One region of the Rossellomorea sp. QJM3NY_18 genome, then DNA from elsewhere that is predicted to be linked to it. Evidence: a T-box and tRNA genes for the amino acid it is inferred to sense, from the RefSeq annotation. Region 1 holds a T-box; the other holds one or more tRNA genes.
What was found. A T-box is a leader RNA that pairs with one kind of tRNA and senses whether it is charged. The one in region 1 lies ahead of tyrS (tyrosine--tRNA ligase), so its partner is inferred to be a tRNA-Tyr.

Region 1 (6,886 bases):
AGTCATAGTTCGGAAAACGTTCATGTCTTTTTCTACTTATCGATGTGGTTCAGTAACGAAATGAAGAAGCTGCCGGCTTGAAAAATGAGCATGAAAATGAAATATTCTTCCATCCTTGTCACCTCCTGTTGAGGGAAGATATTTGTCCCCACTTGATATCTATGTAAGATTGACTCAGTTCATGCGTTATTTTGTTGTGAATTGGATATTCTGATAGGGGAAAACAAAAATCCCGGATGATCATTCAATGATTATCCGGGATTTTGTATGAAAGTTTCGCTTACATGATATTTTCTATTGCATACCCACACTTTTTTATGTAAATTAGTCAAGTATGTTTAATAGGAGGTATCATCATGAATCACACACAAACCACTCAACGGGTTCAGATCACGACAGCTGATCCATCCGCACTTGGACTTTTCGGACTGGCTATGGTCACCCTTGTAGCTTCTTCTGCCAAACTTGGATGGACTGACGGTGTATCGTTCGTCTTGCCTTGGGCGATTTTCCTCGGAGGCATTGCTCAATTGATGGCAAGCTTTGGAGATGCAAAGCACAATAATACATTTGGTATGACCGCATTCGGTGCGTTCGGGTTATTTTGGCTGGGGGTTGGGACTTCCTGGTTGATTTCATTCGGGGTCTTCGGAGAAGCCGCAGCGGCTGCCATTGATCCAAGTCAGCTTGGCATTGCATATATCGGCTATCTGATATTCAGTATCTTCATGACAGTTGCTGCCATGGAGACTCATAAGGTCTTATTCATCATTTTTGTCCTGATCGATTTCTTATTCATCGGTCTTTCCCTGTCTACACTGGGAGTCGCTCCTGAAGCCACGCACAAATTAGCAGCGATCTCTGAACTGTTCATTGCCCTTTTCAGCTTTTACGGTTCAGCTGCAAGTGTATTGAATACACACTTCGGGAAAGAAACGCTTCCTGTTGGAAAGCCATTCGGAATTTTTAAATAAGCACAAAGAAGAGATAGATGAGTGACTCATCTATCTCTTCTATTTCACTATGGGGATCAGAATATTAGTGGTCTTGTGGTCTTGCTAATCCTCTCTCAAATGCAGCTAAATGATTCTGTGAAGCATTTCTCAATTGTGTGAAGACGATCCTCACATCCTGAGGCAGATTAAATGTCAAAAACCGATCATACATAGCGATATTATCAATCTCCCCTTGAACCCCTGCTGCATAGGCACTTTTTAGTGAATCCGGAGTGGTCGTATACGATTGGGATTGATCTTCAGGCAGAGCCAATCCGTAGTGTTGGAACAAAGTCTGCAATGCGGTAATATGGCGCAGCTCTGCTTCTTTAATCTGTAAAAATGTCCTTACATTCCCGAAATTCTCTAAAATCCGATCGTATCGTGCCTGGGCAAGGTATTCGTCTTGCATGGCATAATTGAGCATCTGGGGAACTGAAAGGAGAGAGGCAGCAAGTGCCCCTTTTGCACCGTAGTCCACTTGTCTTAATGCTCGCCTGCTTCCTTTATTCTGCATGATATAATATAAAAACCATACGGCGTGATTCTGTTCATCAAAAGCTGCACGACGAAATGTCTCTTTTATAAAGGGATCCTGTACCTCATCTGAAACGCTATGATAAAAATCCACCGTATCCTGCTCATCCCGAAAGGCAAATTCCAATCCCTTTTTATACGAGTTTGGACAGCCTTCCTGTAACCCAGGACTAGACTCCATCCCTGTCAAATTTCTATAGATGTCAGTGAATGACTTCAAATGTCTTTTTTCGTCCTTACGAATTTCAAGAATCCGTTGTCTTTCATCCTCAGTAGGGGCCAATTTCGCAAGTTTTTCATAACAAATAATGGCGCTATATTCACCATTGATGGCTTTTTGAAGATTTGATTCCAAAGATTGATTCCCTGGTGTCCGGGAATAGCCATCAAGATAAAAAGGTTTAAATTGACGGTAAAATTGATATGGGTTCATTCTAAGTAACACCTCTTTTATTCAGTCAATACATATGATATGTCTGACTGAATAATGGGTGTCTGTATAGTTTATTCTTTCTTTTCCCCCTGGAACGATCTGTACGCTTCCATAAGATCTTCCACTGATATGCCATTGATCTTCATACCGGTTACATCACTGTTTGAAATTTCAGCATGGTTCAAATTGCAGTTATCAAACTTACTACCATGAAAGTCGCAGCGTTCAAACCTGATCGGCTCATTTTTTTCTCCAAGGTTTGTGTCATGAACGTGAACGCCACCCAGTGTGACATGACCCATTTCACTTTGAGACAAATTAAGGTCTGCAATTAACGCTTTTTGCAGATTGATATTTTGAAAGCGGGATTCACTGAGATTGCAATTGTTGAACTGGACACCCATCAGGTTGCTGTTGCTAAAAGTGGAGTAACTTCCATTGATTCCATAGAAATCGATGTTTTTCAGGTTGCTATATTCCACCTGTAGTCCAGAAAGATCCCCGTCGTTTAAAGTATCATTTTGAATGGTAATCTCCCTTGACTCACCCTCTACAACAACCCCTTCTTTCATTTTTTTCTCATAGCAGAATTCCTCATCCGCTTCAAAGATCTTTTTGTACCCCATTTTCTCATAAAAATGGTGATTATTCAGTTGTCGACTTGAGGTTTCAAGCTCCCATGTCATCACTTCTGGATACTCAGATTCCATACATTCCATAACCTTAGAGCCGATCCCTTTTCCTTGGTATAAGGGATCGACGAATATCCGGTCTACTCTTCCGTGTCGTTTGCCGACCACTGTTAGAATCAATCCCCCTACAAGTATCCCTTCATAATGGATCTTAAAATAATTCAATTCCCTGATCATGTACTTAGTCATTTCGATTGAATCATACCCTGGTGGCTGGATATTAAAATCAACGATATCTTCCTGACCCCGTAGCCATTTTTCTTTTTCCGTGTCGAAAACGTTCTTTTTTAGACCGGTAAGGATGAATGCATCTTCAATATTAGCCTTTTCTATGTTAACAGTGCCCATTGTTGTTCTCCTTTTATCTATTGAAATAGCTTTCTATCAATTTCATAACAGCGAAAGCACCTGAGCTCTCGTTTGAGAGAATAACTGTCTTTATATTCTTTTCAGGATAATAGGCAGAATGAAAGCTCACCCCTGGGTCATACCCCATCACGTGATGCTTATGGGGTAGATTCAACCACATTCCATACCCATAGTTCACTCCTTCTTTGACTATAACATGGGGTTCTGAAATGAGCCTTGTACTCTCTTCATCAAGTAGCTTATTTGATAAAAGAGCCTTCCAAAATGAAAGCATATCAGGACCCGTGACATATGCCCCGCCGTCCGCCCCACCCTGTATGGGAATGGAGTACATATTGGTTCTCCATGAGCGGCCTGGCTCATCAATGTACCCGTAAGCCGTATTCTCAGGTAATTGATCCAGACGAAAATACCCAGATGCGTTCATATTCGCCGGTTCAAAAATATGCTTATTGATGTACTCTTGCACCGTCATCCCAGAAAGCTTCTCGATCATCAACCCCAGAATGATGTATCCTGCATTGTTATAATGAAACCTTTCACCAGGAGAAAATTTCATATAGCTATTTTGAAAGAACGGAAGAAAATCTTCCCCTTTTCTCATTAAGTACATTGGGGTCTGCTTCCACAAATCTTCAAAGTCATCCATCTCTTCCTCATCAAAATAGTCTGGAATCCCCGAGGTGTGGGTAAGTAAATGATGGATGGTCACATTGTCATCTAAATGTGGGAATGTGAAGTTCAAATATTCTTTTATTGGCGTATGAAAAGAAGCCTCTCCCTTTTCTATAAGTTGACAGATGGCTACAGCAGTAAATAATTTACATCCGGATGCAATACCAAATCGTGTATCTAGGGTATTTTCTCTTTCTTCACTGCGATCGGCAGACCCAAATGCCAATTCTAAGAAGCTCTCGCCGTCTCTCTTTACCATAATTGTTCCAGAAAAATGCTCCGTTTCTGCATGTTCTTTGATCATGTTATGTAGTTCATTCATCGTAAACACCCATTCTATTATTGTCTATGTGGAAAATTATAGCATATATAATTAGCCATGAAGAGTCCCCCCTTGACTCCCCATGACCATGTTTCCAGCTGAGTATCATTATCAATCTTACATTTCTTCTTGCACTCTTAACCGTATGAACTTTCTCTTCCCTACCTGCAAAACCATCCCATCTTTAATCTCTATGATCGACTGTACATCCAGAACCTTTTCTGAATTGATCCTGATGCCTCCATTTATTATCATCCGCCGTGCCTCACTTTTAGAGCTTTGCATGTTTAAGGCTACAAGGAGATCGACTACCGACATGTTCTCTTCTCCCGTCCACTCCTCCTCGGGGATATCTTCAGGAAGTGCCCCTTTTTGAAAGACCTCTTTGAACTGATTCTCTGCCTGTTCCGCTGCCTCTTTTCCGTGATAGATCCTTACAATCGTTTTTCCCAGAAGAATTTTGGCATCCCTCGGGTGAAGGGCACCACTCTTTACTTCAACGGCTAACCGCTCCTTTTCTTCTAACGATAAATCGGTGATCAAATTGAAGTATTTTGTTATCAGCTCATCAGGGATCGACATCGTCTTCCCAAACATTTGATTGGGATCTTCATCAATTCCGATGTAATTATGTTTCGATTTAGACATTTTATCAACGCCGTCAAGCCCTTCAAGTAATGGCAATAATATGACCACTTGTTTTTCCTGGTTGTAATGCTCCTGAAGATGTCTCCCCATCAGGACATTGAACTGCTGATCCGTACCCCCAAGCTCCACATCACTTTCGAGGGCGACGGAATCATATCCCTGCATCAAAGGGTAGAACAGTTCGTGAAGTGAAATCGGTTTTTTTTCTGATAACCGTTTGGAGAAATCGTTTCGCTCAATCAATCGCGCGACTGTGATCTTTGAAGACAAGTGAATCACATCTTCAAGGTTCAAGGATGATAGCCAGCTTGAATTGTAGTGAAGCTCCACTTTTTCCTTGTCCAGGACCTTTCCGAATTGTTCAAAATATGTCTGGGCATTTCTTTTCACTTCTTCATCCGTCAGTTGCTTCCTTGCAACAGATTTCCCTGTGGGATCACCGATTTTACCCGTGAAATCCCCGATAATCAGCTGGACGATATGTCCGTTTTCCTGAAACTGTCTTAATTTATTCAGTACCACTGTATGTCCGATGTGAACGTCTGGAGCAGTTGGATCCAGTCCCAGCTTGATTTTCAAAGGATGGCCAGAAGAAATTGATTTCACCAGCTTTTGTTTCAACTCTGTCTCTGGAATGATTTCATGCACTCCATTTTTATATTGCAGGAGCTGCCTTTCGACTTCGAGCTGTTGAACTTTTGAAAGAGATTCCCATTTGTGATCCATTATTGTTCCTCCTTGATTGATGATGGAAATAAGCAGTTTTTTTTTGGATTCACCGTTATAACGGAATATCCGCCAATAAACCAACTGATCTACTCCTTCCATTTCATAATGTTTAAGCCAAAAACAAAAAACCACGCCCCTTAATAAAGGGACGTGGTTTACGCGGTACCACCCTCATTGAAGATCTCTCTTCCACTCGATTCGGATAACGGACCGGCCGTTCTCTGCTACTTTTATGTTCACAAAGAATGTTCAAGGAGGTAATTCGCGCTTATCTGTGTACTGATTTCCACCAAGCATCAGCTCTCTAAGACAGGGAGATAAGTCACTACTGATTCCTATCATGACATGTATGATTTAGAATTTTCATTTATTTTACAGAAAAAAGGTGATCATTACAATAGAATTTATATCTTTATCTCACTATCCCCATTACAAATCCATCGTACCCCTTCGATCCGACTGTTTGAACGACTGTTGAATCGATTCTGTCTTCTTGAGACAACATCTCGGCAAATGACCTGACACCTTGAACGCTTTCATCTTCACTGTTTTCGTCAATCACCCTCCCGCCACGAACCACATTATCTGTAATGATAACTGTCCCAGGCTGGGCCAGTTGAAGTGCCCACTTTAAATAATTGGCATTGTTTTGTTTATCGGCGTCTATGAAAATGAAATCAAATGAACCTTTAAGAGATGGCAGTGTATCAAGAGCCGCACCCACTTTGATCTCCACCTTATCTTCTACCCCTGCATTGCGAATATTTCGTGCGGCAACCTGCGCATGTTTTTCACTGAACTCAAGGGTGACCAGACGTCCATCTTCCGGCAGGGCCCTGGCAAGCCAAATCGTGCTGTACCCACCCAGAGTCCCTATTTCAAGAATGCTTTTTGCCCCTTTAAGCTGGGCAAGTAATGATAGGAACTTCCCCTGATTCGGAGATACATCAATCGCAGGAAGTCCGGCTTCACTATTTTCTCTCAGGACAGAGTCCATAATGGAATCCGCTTTTTGTAGTTTACTAGCATAATATTGATCGACTTGCGTCCAAGTATTTGTTGACACTTTTTTCTTCACTCCCTTTAAAATCCTCTTGTTATCATAGCATAATTTTCCATTTCAGAATATTAAATTATGTGCATCTCTTATTAAATTCATCAGCAGCTAAATTTTGTAATTGGAACAAACTCATTCGGGAATAGTAAGAAAAACGTGTCTTGGAGGGTTCTTTCTTGGAAACAAATGAACAGGGTTTGACTATTTTTGCACTGGGTGGACTGAATGAAATCGGAAAAAATTTGTATGTAATTAAATATGGTGATGATATCATCATCATTGACTGCGGGGGGAAATTCCCCGATGAAAGTCTCTTAGGGATCGATTTAATTATTCCCGATGTTTCCTATCTTGAGAAAAATAAAGACAAAATCCGAGGTCTCATTGTCACGCATGGTCATGAGGATCATATTGGCGGGATTCCCTATC
Region 2 (6,886 bases), 1.9 Mb from region 1:
ATCCGTCGTGGGCGCAGGAAATTTGAGAGGAGCTGTCCTTAGTACGAGAGGACCGGGATGGACGCACCGCTGGTGTACCAGTTGTCTTGCCAAAGGCATCGCTGGGTAGCTATGTGCGGAAGGGATAAGTGCTGAAAGCATCTAAGCATGAAGCCCCCCTCGAGATGAGATTTCCCATCACGTAAGTGAGTAAGATCCCTAGAAGATGACTAGGTAGATAGGTCAGAGATGGAAGCATGGCGACATGTGGAGTTGACTGATACTAATCGATCGAGGACTTAACCACATTATAAAGCGGAGGCGGCTTGAACAGAGACGACAAGCATTTCTGGGCAATCAGAAGAGGGTGCTTTTTCCCCTCAGCTGATTGAACTGAAATGACCTCGAGTCTCTAGCCGCCGGAGCTGGATTACTGTCTACTTGTAATAGTAGATACAACATTGGTCGATATTCGGCTTTCTTGACATCAATTCTTTATCTAGTTTTCAGGGAATGAATTTTCATTTATACCTTGATTTTTACTGAAAATATTATATAATAATATTTGTCATTGTAAGCAATATGTCTGGTGATAATGGCGAAGAGGTCACACCCGTTCCCATGCCGAACACGGAAGTTAAGCTCTTCAGCGCCGATGGTAGTTGGGGGATCTCCCCCTGTGAGAGTAGGACGTCGCCAGGCCAAATCATTCCGCAGTAGCTCAGTGGTAGAGCTATCGGCTGTTAACCGATCGGTCGCAAGTTCGAATCTTGCCTGCGGAGCCATTGCTTCCATAGCTCAGCAGGTAGAGTGCTTCCATGGTAAGGAAGAGGTCACCGGTTCGAGCCCGGTTGGAAGCTTTTATTTTTTTAACAAACCGGCCCATTGGTCAAGCGGTTAAGACACCGCCCTTTCACGGCGGTAACACGGGTTCGAATCCCGTATGGGTCACCATTTTCTTTTTGAAGGAAAAAGAAAATATATATATACATAACGGAGGATTAGCTCAGCTGGGAGAGCATCTGCCTTACAAGCAGAGGGTCGGCGGTTCGATCCCGTCATCCTCCACCAGGTTTTTTTACGAAAGTAAAATAAACTTCATTGGATTTTGCGTTAGCAAAATATCTTTCCATGAAATGCTTTCATTACGCAGTATTCATCACAAGTTTATATATGCCGGTGTAGCTCAACTGGTAGAGCAACTGACTTGTAATCAGTAGGTTGGGGGTTCAAGTCCTCTTGCCGGCACCATTGTTTTATAGCTGGAGGGGTAGCGAAGTGGCTAAACGCGGCGGACTGTAAATCCGCTCCTTCGGGTTCGGCAGTTCGAATCTGCCCCCCTCCACCATTTTGTATATTTCAGTGTAAAATGGACATCCTATAAATGTCCCTTTTTTATGCCATTCACGTAATTATTGGGCTATAGCCAAGCGGTAAGGCATCGCACTTTGACTGCGACATGCGTTGGTTCGAATCCAGCTAGCCCAGCCATTACGAGCCATTAGCTCAGTTGGTAGAGCATCTGACTTTTAATCAGAGGGTCGAAGGTTCGAATCCTTCATGGCTCATCACACATTTTCTCACATCTCTTGGTGTGAGAATTTCTCTATATGGGGCCTTAGCTCAGCTGGGAGAGCGCCTGCTTTGCACGCAGGAGGTCAGCGGTTCGATCCCGCTAGGCTCCACCAAAGATATTTTGCAAATGCAGAAATCTTTATCCGCTAACGAACGAAGCGAAAAAATCATCATACATACGACATGACTGGACCTCGAATCTTTTAGGAGATTTGAGGTTTTTTTGTTTAACTAATATTCTTACACACCCAATCATCAAAAACCCCTCTGTCCACGCATATATATGCACAATCCTGTCCGGTTGAGTCATCGGTCCCACTAGGGATACAATAGGGACAGGACGTAAATTTAGAATAGGGGGAATTTTTGATGAAAAGAAATATTTCAATTATTGGTGTACCGATGGATTTAGGTCAAATGCGTAGAGGTGTGGACATGGGACCGAGTGCCATTCGTTATGCAGGTATTGTTGAGAGACTTGAGAATCTCGGATATGACATTAAAGACCTGGGTGATATAGAGATTGGTCAAGCTGAGCGTGTACATAATAATCCTGATACAAATTTACGAAATTTGAAAGCGGTTGCTGAAGCGAGTGAAACACTTGCCGGTAAGGTGAATGAGGTCATTGGCAGCGGGGATTTCCCATTGATCTTTGGCGGTGATCACAGCATTGCGATTGGAACATTGGCAGGTGTTTCCCCTCATTATGAGAATTTAGGGGTGATTTGGTATGACGCCCACGGTGATTTAAATACGGGAGATACATCTCCGTCCGGAAATATCCATGGGATGCCGCTTGCAGTGAGCCTTGGGATCGGCCACGAGGAGTTAACGGGTATCGGGCAAAGTTCTCCAAAGATCAAACCTGAGAACATTGTCATCATCGGAGCGCGTTCTTTAGATGAAGGAGAAAGAGAGTTAATTAAGGAAAAAGGCATCAAAGTGTATACGATGCATGAAATCGACCGCCTGGGTATGACAAGGGTTATGGAAGAGTCCATTGATTACTTGAAGGGAAGAACGGATGGGGTTCATCTATCACTTGATTTAGATGGGTTGGATCCAAGTGATGCCCCAGGAGTAGGCACACCTGTCCTTGGGGGGATCAGCTACCGGGAGAGTCATCTGGCGATGGAGATGCTTGAGGAATCCGGATTGATCACTTCTGCTGAATTCGTTGAGGTAAATCCTATCCTGGATGAAAAGAATAAAACGGCTACGGTTGCTGTTGCATTAATGGGATCTCTTTTTGGAGAAAAGTTACTATAAGTAAATTCAAAAAAGGCTGGAACCCTCTATGGATTCCAGCCTTCATCTATTTTCCTTCAATGGTGCTTGACCACTTGATATTGATTTAACAGATCGTCAAGACGAGTACTCAAATCAACTACTTGCTCATCGGCAAAGGAAGACTTTAATGCTAGTTCGACCATTTGGCGACGGCAGTCTTCAATTTGAAATAATAAATCATTCATTCTTCTCCTCATTTCGAGATCCTCCCGCAATAGAAATAGTAGTTCCTTTATACCCCTTTTCTAATAAATGTAAACACATTTCCCTGAAAATTTGTTAGGATAATAATATAAAATAATTGAAACCTTTTGATAGGGTACTACGTATATAAATATAGCCGCATAGAGCGGAGGTTGTGAAATGGAAGCGTTAGTGAACAAACGGATAAAACAAGTATTGAAAGGTGATCAAAATGCCTTTGCAGAATTGGTCGAGCTTTATAAAGATAAAGTATTCCAAATTTGCTTCCGGATGCTTGGGAATCGTCATGAAGCAGAGGATATCGCGCAAGAGGCATTTATTAGGGCATACGTAAATATAGAGACATTTAATCAAAAGAGAAAGTTTTCGACCTGGCTGTTCAGGATTGCGACGAATCTGTGTATCGACCGGATCCGTAAGAAGAAACCGGATTACTTCCTGGATGCAGAGGTGGCAGGAACGGAAGGATTGACGATGTACTCACAGGTGGCTGCTGATGTTCAGCTCCCTGAAGATGAAGTGGAGAATATGGAGTTGCAGGAGACCATACAAAAAGAAATTTCCAAGTTACCGGAGAAATATCGCTCGGTCATCGTTTTAAAATACATTGAAGAGCTCCCGCTTCAAGAAATCAGCGACATCCTGGATTTACCGTTAGGAACGGTTAAAACGAGAGTACATAGAGGGCGGGAAGCTCTCAGAAAACAATTACGATCACTGTAGAGAGGGTGAGTGAACATGAAGCCTTGTCCTGAAGAAATCATCGACTATATGCACGATTATTTAGATGGAGACTTAAATAGGGAAAAAGAAGAAACGCTGAAACATCATTTGCAGGAATGCAGTGAGTGTCAGCATCATTTCCATGAGCTGAAAAAAGCGATTGCGTTTGTACAAAGCACATCTCATATCAGTGCTTCTGCAGACTTTACAGATAAAGTCATGGCGGGGTTACCGAAAGAGAAGAAGAAGGTAGGGGTACAAAGATGGTTCCGTCACCACCCGCTACTTACGGCTGCGGCCCTGTTCCTTTTCTTTATGACAGGAAGTTTCCTTACCTCCTGGAATGATGAGGACTTCTCATTTACGAAAAATACTAAATTAGTCGTTCAGGATCATACGGTTGTCGTACCTGAGGGGGAAGTCGTCAAGGGTGACTTGACCGTCCGTAACGGAGATGTGAAAATAGAAGGAAAAGTCACAGGGAACGTGACCGTCATCAACGGTAAGCAATATTTGGCTTCTGCAGGCAGTGTGACAGGAGAGATCCATGAAATCGATGAGGCGTTTGAGTGGCTTTGGTACCAGATCAAAAAAGGGGCTAAAGACACGTTGGATTGGGGAAATTCGCAACTTGAAGAAAAGTAGGATAAAATAGAGGGGATGGAATGTAAGGTCCGTCCCTAAAGGGCTGACACTTATGATGTTCGTGTCAGTTTTTTTTATGTATAAACGTGAGTTCATGAAGAGAAAAGAAAGAATCATGAAGCCGTGGGTGTCTTTCATTTGATAGTGATAAAATATGCTATAATAGGAACGTTACGAAAATGGAGAAGCCACACATGGCGGCTTACGCTTTCGATTAAGCTATTGGAGGATGTAATATGCCGTTTATCGATATTTTTTCGGATTACTCCGCGCTGGATTATGTCTCTGATATAGTAGATATACTCGTTGTATGGTTTGTAATCTATAAACTGATCATGCTGATAAAAGGAACGAAAGCAGTACAATTATTAAAAGGTATTTTTGTCATCATCATTGTAAGGGGCCTGAGTAGTATCTTTGGTCTCGATACACTGGGGTGGATGATGGAACAAGCCCTCACGTGGGGATTCCTTGCGATCATCATCATCTTCCAGCCTGAACTCCGCAGGGCCCTCGAACAGCTTGGCCGGGGACGCTTGTTCTCAAGGACAGGAATGCAGGAGGAAGAAGAGCAGGAGCAGATGATTGAATCCATGACAAAAGCCGTAAGCTATATGGCAAAGCGCCGGATCGGGGCCCTCCTTACTCTTGAGAGGGAAACGGGGATGAGTGATTATATTGAAACAGGTATACCCCTTGATGCGAAAATTTCGTCCCAGCTGCTCATTAATATCTTCATCCCGAATACACCACTCCATGATGGAGCGGTGATTGTGCAGAAGAATCAAATCGCAGCCGCTGCGTGCTATCTTCCGTTGTCAGAAAGTCCTTTCATCTCTAAGGAACTGGGGACGAGGCACAGGGCCGCACTTGGTGTCAGTGAAGTGACAGACAGCATCACCATTGTTGTGTCGGAAGAAACGGGAGCTATCTCTATTACGAAGAATGGAGAGTTGCATCGCGACCTCTCTCTGGAGCGCTTCAGGGAAATTCTTACGTTAGAGCTCATTGGCGATAAGACGAATGCTTCCTCGACAAAATGGAGCTTTAGGGGGAAGAAAGAAAATGGATAAATTCATGGAAAGCCGTTGGTTCATGCGTATCGTCGGACTCATGTTAGCCTTCATTCTTTATCTATCCGTGAACTTTGACGATATTCAGAAGACGGCTAATAATAGTAACGGTACGTCCCAGAATGCGATTGAAACGATCCAGGATGTCCCGCTTGAAGTGTTCTACGATAGGGAGAACTTGGAAGTGTCAGGCTTGCCGGATACGGTGAATGTGACCGTGGAAGGATCAAAAGCGATTGTCCAACAGACGAAAACCCTGAAAGACTTTCAAGTATATGTTGATTTAAATGATATCGGAATAGGGGAACACCGGGTGGATATCCAGGTTCAGAACATATCTGATAAATTGGATGTAAAGATCGACCCTGATTTCGCCAATATTTCCGTCCAGGAAAAGGTCACGGAAGAATTCACCATTGAACCTAAATTCAATGAGAGTATTCTATCGAATGGATATGAGGCAGAAGGTCTTGCCGTGGATCCGAAATCCGTGAAGGTGACAGGTTCAAAGAATGAAGTAGAGCGGGTTGCCTACGTCATTGCCACACTCGATGTAGATGAAGAGATCAATGAAAATGTGACAAGGGAAGCCAGGGTGCAGGTACTTGACCGAGAATACAACAAATTGGACGTCCAGATAGACCCTGAAGTGGTGGATGTGACCGTGTCAGTTGTGAATCCGAGTAAGGCCGTACCAGTCACCATTAAACAAAAGGGAAGTCTTCCGAAGGGTACTACCCTTGAGTCGATTTCAGTAGAACCTAAAGAGGCAACGGTCTTTGGAAGGCAGGATGTACTCGACACAGTGGAAGAACTCCTGGCAGAAGTCGATCTTTCCAAGATCACGAAGGATTCGACCATTACTGTACCACTCGCCCTTCAGGATGGATTGAATAAAGTGGCTCCCGAGGAAGTGAAAGTCACAGTTGATGTGAACACTACCGAGGAAAAGAGCTTATCTGGAATCGAACTCAAACCTGAAGGATTGGCTGACGATTATGAGTACACCATCATGGAACCTGAAAACGGTGTAGTGGATGTGGCACTGAAAGGTGAGAACGAAGAAGTGAGTAATGTTAAGAAAGAAGATTTCTCTCTCGCTCTCGATCTTTCAGGGCTCGAACCCGGAGAACATGAGGTAGAAATAGAAGCGGATGGGCCGGAGAATGTTGAATGGACCCTATCGCAAAAAAAGGTAAAAGTAGAAATCAAAGAAAAGAACACATCAGCATAAGAGCTGTAAAAAGGAGAGAATGACAATGGGTAAGTATTTTGGAACGGATGGAGTAAGAGGTGTAGCGAATACCGAGTTGACACCGGAATTAGCATTTAAGCTCGGTCGATTTGGTGGATACGTTCTGACAAAGGATGCTACACGTCCCAAAATATTGATT

Region 2: it encodes a tRNA-Tyr, which carries the amino acid that the T-box ahead of tyrS (tyrosine--tRNA ligase) is inferred to sense. The anticodon was not compared.

What each region holds. Positions count from the first base shown of each region.
Region 1 is NZ_CM149659.1:2,054,032-2,060,917, reverse strand. It holds gene AC0VXY_RS10460 (acetate uptake transporter) at 357-974, shown strand; gene AC0VXY_RS10455 (ferritin family protein) at 1,039-1,965, opposite strand; gene AC0VXY_RS10450 (GNAT family N-acetyltransferase) at 2,037-3,005, opposite strand; gene AC0VXY_RS10445 (serine hydrolase domain-containing protein) at 3,019-4,023, opposite strand; gene tyrS (tyrosine--tRNA ligase) at 4,141-5,397, opposite strand; T-box leader at 5,542-5,751, opposite strand; gene AC0VXY_RS10435 (O-methyltransferase) at 5,813-6,466, opposite strand; gene AC0VXY_RS10430 (ribonuclease J) at 6,634-6,886, shown strand, end outside.
Region 2 is NZ_CM149659.1:175,027-181,912, forward strand. It holds rRNA gene AC0VXY_RS00960 (23S ribosomal RNA) at 1-286, shown strand, start outside; rRNA gene rrf (5S ribosomal RNA) at 565-681, shown strand; tRNA gene AC0VXY_RS00970 (tRNA-Asn) at 690-764, shown strand; tRNA gene AC0VXY_RS00975 (tRNA-Thr) at 767-839, shown strand; tRNA gene AC0VXY_RS00980 (tRNA-Glu) at 859-933, shown strand; tRNA gene AC0VXY_RS00985 (tRNA-Val) at 975-1,050, shown strand; tRNA gene AC0VXY_RS00990 (tRNA-Thr) at 1,155-1,230, shown strand; tRNA gene AC0VXY_RS00995 (tRNA-Tyr) at 1,244-1,327, shown strand; tRNA gene AC0VXY_RS01000 (tRNA-Gln) at 1,396-1,470, shown strand; tRNA gene AC0VXY_RS01005 (tRNA-Lys) at 1,475-1,547, shown strand; tRNA gene AC0VXY_RS01010 (tRNA-Ala) at 1,592-1,667, shown strand; gene rocF (arginase) at 1,924-2,826, shown strand; gene AC0VXY_RS01020 (aspartyl-phosphate phosphatase Spo0E family protein) at 2,883-3,032, opposite strand; gene sigW (RNA polymerase sigma factor SigW) at 3,211-3,774, shown strand; gene AC0VXY_RS01030 (anti-sigma factor family protein) at 3,790-4,419, shown strand; gene cdaA (diadenylate cyclase CdaA) at 4,656-5,492, shown strand; gene AC0VXY_RS01040 (CdaR family protein) at 5,485-6,726, shown strand; gene glmM (phosphoglucosamine mutase) at 6,752-6,886, shown strand, end outside.